DNA from 2 places in the Bacillus sp. AC266 genome. Region 1 is predicted to be linked to the other one. Evidence: riboswitches for the same ligand, from Rfam matches in the RefSeq annotation. Region 1 holds a riboswitch; the other holds the start of a gene.
What was found. Region 1 has a riboswitch for magnesium ahead of AC0IXC_RS23655 (FtsW/RodA/SpoVE family cell cycle protein). Riboswitches for the same ligand answer to the same signal wherever they lie in the genome.
Positions count from the first base shown of each region.

Region 1 (3,202 bases):
AAATTCATTTTCTCATAGTTAATTAACCCTAAATATAAATCTTTCTAAAAGAATCCTACATTCTTACACAAAATTAATTGGATTTCAATCTGTAAATCTATAAAATTTAAGTTTAGACTTTCTTGTCTAAATAGTTTGGAATTTCATGTCCTTGTACAGTTCTACAATAGGGGAAGAGGATAACTCTGATTTCCTCAAGTGTTCGTTAAATTCCCATTTAACGAACAGATAGATAGAAGGGGGATATAATACTAATATGATATACGTACACATGTTTACAAATTGGCAAGTGATTTGGATAGAGACTCCAAGACTTATGAAATCGCATTTATGCAATAATTATATATTATAATTATCAAACTTAATTTTATTGAAAATTGATATATTAAGCAATATTCCTATTGCTATTAAATTGACCATTAAAGAACTTCCACCAAAACTAACAAATGGAAATGGGGTACCAGTAAGAGGAAATAGTCCCGTAATACCACCTAAATTTACAATGGATTGCATACCAATCATACATCCTATACCAATTGCTATAAAACTTCCGAATGGATCTACACATAGTTGTGCAATTTTTAAGGAACGAAGAACGATAGTCAAAACCCCTGCCAATATAATAAATACACCAATAAACCCTAGTTCTTCAGAAACTATTGCCATTATAAAATCAGTATGTGGTTCTGGAAGATAACCGGTTTTTTGAATGCTATTTCCGAATCCACGTCCAGTAATTCCTCCAGAGCCAATGGCAATAAAAGAATTTACAAGCTGATATCCTTTTCCTTGCGCATCAACAAAGGGATTGAGAATTGTAGTAATACGTGTCTTTTGAACTTCTGACAAACTAAATTGAATTAAAAAGTATAAAAAAGGTAACCAAAAAATAGAACCGATTATAATTCTTTTAATTAATAGATTTACATTTATTCCAGAGCAAAGAAATATGCTAAAACCTAAACCTAATATTAAAAGTGCAGATCCTAAGTTTGGCTGTTTATAGATTAGGAAAAAAATTGCAGCTAAAAAAAATAAAAGTTTTCCGCTACCACTCCAAATATTTTTAGCTTGTTCTAGTCGTAATGCAAAAAAACGGGCTGTTACAAGTATTGTTCCTAATTTAAGAAATTCAGCTGGCTGTATTCCAAAGATCCATGATTGAGCATTATTTACCACTTTTCCTTTCCACAAAACCATAATTAATAAAAAAATTCCCCCAACCATAATACAGATAGAGACTATTCGTTTTTTCCATATTTCATATGGGAGAATAGCACAAACTATTAACCCTATTGTTCCTAAAAATAGCTTTGTTAATTGAGAATCAACAAAATGCCTACTGTTATAACCGTAATGTTGAACAGCAACAATGGAGCTCGCGCTATACATCATGATAATACCTAAAGTACATGTTATGAATAGAGGGAGGAGCAATAGATAATCGAGTTTTAATATTTTTTTCATTTTAATATCCTCCTGATTACATTTGCTAATGATTAGAATCTTGTTCTCATCAACTACTAAATAGTATTCTTGTTTTGAAAGATTCTATAGCTTACACCCTGTTTTCTTACGCAAAAATCCCCCCTAGTTACATACTAGGGGGGATTTAAATTGGCATGACTAAATAAAGCTTTCCTCCCCCTAGTAGAGCTTTGGCACTATACAACGTAAAGTAATGGAAATTGATTACTTAGCTATCTTAAGAAGGGCCTTAATCCGACAATTCCTGTTCTACCCATTGGCGTCTTTCGACATTTTTGGGCAATAGCCTGTGTTTGTATAGGAGCCTCACCTAACAGGTTTAGCAATATAAATTTTATGTATTTGTTTCGTGTAGCCAGCATAAATATTTTTTTTTTGCTTGTCAAGTAAGCATATTGCTAATTTTATATTCTTTATTGTTTTATGAATTTTGAGAAATAATGCAAGAAAATGTATTTAATCATCTCGTATAGATACTTATTTTCGGCCTGTAGTGGATAATTTGATTAAGTAGTTTAACCATATAAATTTGATAAACAGTAAAGAAGATTTTAATCATAAAATAAGATTTTTGAAGAATGTTCTTTTGAAGTACGGTATGACTAATAATTCAACTCCTGCTATAAAGTTACAAATTAATCATAAACAATAAGTTTCCTATACGAAATTTCATATATTTTATAACGTTTCTTCGAACTAATTGTATATAAATTTTATATCTTTTAAGTTGAATTTTAAATTTACAATAGAATCGAATTACATTTCTCTAAAAAAGAATTTATTATGAATCGAATTGAAAGTCAGTTGACAAATATTAAATTCTGGTTTAAATTTTGAAGTAATTCAATAATCTTTGTTAGGTGAGGCTCCTGTATAGAGAAACGCTGCTGCCCAAAAATGTCGAGAGACGCCAATGGGTCAACAGGAACGGTCGGATTAAGGCCCTTTTTAATGTAGCTGGTTATAAAAACCTATGCTATACAGTGCTAAAACTCAACGAGGGAGTGGTATACGATTTGATAGAAAGGCACCTCTGGGATTTTTGCAGAGCTGTCTTAATAATCATTTATTTGTATTGTAAAAAACCTTTACTCCTTTTTGAGTAAAGGTTTTTTGTTTAATGTTATTTATTTTTATCTTGTCTATATTCAAAAAGGAGGTAGTTCTAAATAATAAATTGATTGCAATGTAACTATTAATGCTCTAATGAAAATTTTAGACAGATAAAATAACACAAAACCACTCATGAAACTCTAGAGTCTCCCTTAGCAATATAAGGAGGAGTTAACATGAAGAAATTATTAAATGAATTACTTGTAACCCAAAATAATTTGGATGCAGAGAAAGTTTTACGTCATCCGTCGTATGATATTGCGCAAGAAGTAAAACGGTTTTCAATTGCAGATCAAGTCATATTACTAGATAAGATTCCTGTATTAAAAAGCTCAAAAATTCTTCAACATTTGAATACAGAAGAAAAATATAATATCTTAATTCAATTATCTGAAAACAAAGCTAAAAAGTTACTAGATTTACAACCGATTGATGAAACAGTAGATCTACTTCTAGCGGTTCATCCGGAAAAACAAGCTAAATTAATGGCGTATTTAAATAAAATTACAAAACATAATGTAAAAAAATTAATGGCTTTCAAACCTGAAACGGCAGGAAGTCTTGTCACAAGTGATTTTGTTGCAGTTAGAGGGAATTGGTC
Region 1 covers NZ_CEEDEC010000006.1:325,986-329,187, reverse strand. Annotated here, with positions in the region: gene AC0IXC_RS23655 (FtsW/RodA/SpoVE family cell cycle protein) at 340-1,467, opposite strand; M-box (ykoK) riboswitch at 1,637-1,813, opposite strand; M-box (ykoK) riboswitch at 2,334-2,501, shown strand; gene mgtE (magnesium transporter) at 2,778-3,202, shown strand, end outside.

Region 2 (3,202 bases), on a different contig from region 1:
GGAACTTCACAATGAATTTGCGCTAATTGTAAAGAGATATTTAAATTCTCTAAATCACTTTCAATTTTTGTGCGCTGCGCTTTCGTTAATGATGCTATATTTTCTAGCACTGCCGATACTGTCCCGTATTCTTGAATCAGCTTATACGCTGTTTTTTCACCAATACCTTTTACACCCGGATAATTATCACTTGTATCTCCCATGAAAGCTTTCGCATGAACAATTTGCCAAGGTTCTACACCTTTCTCTTCCATGATTTTTTCCGGTGTGTAATACTCGTAATTTCCAATTCCTTTACGAAGAAGCATAACTGTAACATTCGTATCAACAAGTTGAAGTAAATCTGTATCACCTGTCAAAATATAAACTTCCGCTTCATTGCAATATTGTTTTGCAAGCGTACCGATACAATCATCCGCTTCATAACCTTTCATACCGATTACAGGCATAGATAATTTCGCAGTCATTTCTTGCACTAAATCAAATTGCGGAATTAATTCTTCCGGCGGTGCTGCACGATTTGCTTTATAATTCGAGAAAGATTCCGTTCTAAATGTCGTACTTCCCATATCCCAGCACGTTACAATGTGCGTTGGTTCGATTGCTTGTGTTGCTGTTAATAAATGCTTCATATAACCATGAATCCCATTCGTCGGGGTACCATCTTGTCGTTTCATAAATTGTCCATATACACTTGTTGCGTAAAAAGCACGAAATAATAGTGCCATACCATCAACTAATAATACTTTTTTCATAATTCCTCTCCTACTAACAAAAAATAATAACCTCACGTTATCACGTAAGGTTATATATAGATTACCATTCTACGTTTTTGTTCAACTTTGTCTATTATACATTGTTTTTGTATATTTAGCATCATTAACACATTAAGACATTCTACCGCAACAAGTATGAAGTATTCCTGAATACGTATTTTTACCTGTCGAAACAACTACAGCCTTTGCATTTCCGTCAACAATATACGTACCTTTGAAACATACATTTTCAAGTTCAAGTGGATTATAGTCTTTCATCCGTTTTAATGGAATAAATCGTTTACGTTCAAGATGATAGCAACTTTCAAATTTCTCAATACTAGCATCGTTTCCTGTCAGCATAGATTCATTTACTAATAAATCATTTGCATAAATAATACGTACATCTGCTGGCACTGTATCGCCCTCTGCAAGAAAAATCATATCTCCAGGTACAAGCTCTTGTACTGGTAATTTCATCATTTTTAGTTCACTGTTTAGCCCTGTTACGCTACAGCCAGCTACTCTAGAAACAGTAACTGTTTCACATTGTAATTCATCACCCATATTTTGTTTTGAAAGACCTGGGATCATTCCACTTAGCTTCATCATTACTTCCGCAATACGCGCTCTTTTTGAAGTTAATTCATTTCGTCCGTATACTTGAATACGCTTTTGTGCCTCTTTCATAGATAGTCCGTCTCTTGTTGTTTTAAAATACGCAAATACAGATTTTACATCTCTTGTTGCGATTTCAATTAATAAATCTTTATTTTTTTGAAGCATTGTTTGTTCTTTCATTGCTTTTTTACTTAATTTATACGAAGTGTTACCCACACTTTTATTTACATATAACATATTATCGTCTCCTCCTTTACAACATAGGAAGAAACGCTTTGTTTCTCAATTTATCCACTTTACTGTGAAAGTGTCTAGCGCTTAAATACTCGAATAAACGCTACATTATGATAAATATAGAGGGAGGAACAAGTCGTTTCCTGCCTACATCATATATTTTTGATTTGAAGTATATGGGTAACGGAACCGAGTCAGAATTTGACATGCTCCTCACCTCCTCTTTAATTTTTTAGTTATAATCTATACTATGAAATTACTCATAGTTTGCTAACAAAAAAGACCCTTACTCATAAGAGAGCAAAGGTCATTGCATACACAAATAAGCGATTCCTAATATAATACAATTAGAAATCTATGGACCTCTCCCTCGCCGAGTTTTAGCACTGTATAGCATAGGTTCATTACCAGCTACGTTAAGAAAAACCTTAATTCGATCATTCCTGTTGACCCATTGGCGTCTCTCGACATTTTTGGGCAGTAGCATTTCTCTATACAGGAGCCTCACCTAACAGAGACTTATTATAATTACATAGAAAATGTTACTCTTATTTAAAATAGATGTCAACACTTTGTATGGAAACTTGTCCTTATTACAATAACTATCTCGAGTTTATTAGTACACTAATACGCATCCTGCTCAGCGTTCGGCTACATAAATTAATTGAACACATATTGCAAAAAATTAGCAAATGAAAAATAAAACCCTTACGTTAAAATGTAAGGGTTTTAATACGTTACACAACCAGCAATTACAATTCCGATGGAAAGTGATAAAAACATAAGGAAAAGACCAACTGCTTGATTATCTTCTTCAAGACTTTTATTAATATTAAAACGTGGTGTAAGCCATTCCGCTAAATAAAAGACAATAATTTGAGCTAAAATCCCAACAGCTCCCCATGAAACCATATCAAGAATTGAAATAGAATTAGCAGCCGTTGAATATAAAACGATAGCAAGACCAAGTAGTCTTCCTCCAAGTACATAGCTTACCGCTTTATTCCCTTGAGCCATTAACTTAAATTCCTTAACTTTCGTTGTCACTTCCATAAGAAAAAGACCGATACACAAAAGTACAAGTGATACTGCTAAATATAGTAAAAATTTAATCATTTATTTTCCTCCTTCTTAATACCTACCGGTAAATAATACGATTCATTTCCCGTAATTTTTTCTCCGGCACGTATACCGATGCTGCTCGCTTTTCCAGCAATTAAAAAAGCCCCAAACACGTACGACAGCTTCTCAATTCCTTTTTCAGTTTCCAAAAATACAACTGGAAGCTCTGTATATTTCTGAAATATAGGCAGTGACGATTTATACGTTTCATGTGCATTTCGAATCATAATATTTGTATCCTTATCACGAATCGTAATCGTGTCACCTTCCCTACCGAACGAAGGTTTTTGAACGAACGGACTTTTCCCAAAAAATAAATCTGGCTCTAAATATGTAGGAAGCATATATTCTTTAATCCACTTTTGTTCCTCACTTGTGTAAAAAGCACCTTCTTCTGCTAATCCCCAAATAAGACATTGAATTGATTTCGGCTGAAGTAAAAAGGCCGACAAAGGATTTATAATAAAAAG
Region 2 covers NZ_CEEDEC010000003.1:333,200-336,401, forward strand. Annotated here, with positions in the region: gene AC0IXC_RS14865 (5'-3' exonuclease) at 1-755, opposite strand, end outside; gene AC0IXC_RS14870 (P-type ATPase actuator domain-containing protein) at 888-1,613, opposite strand; M-box (ykoK) riboswitch at 1,968-2,133, opposite strand; gene AC0IXC_RS14875 (DUF350 domain-containing protein) at 2,340-2,726, opposite strand; gene AC0IXC_RS14880 (glutathionylspermidine synthase family protein) at 2,723-3,202, opposite strand, start outside.
Region 2: another riboswitch for magnesium. It lies ahead of AC0IXC_RS14870 (P-type ATPase actuator domain-containing protein); the one in region 1 lies ahead of AC0IXC_RS23655 (FtsW/RodA/SpoVE family cell cycle protein).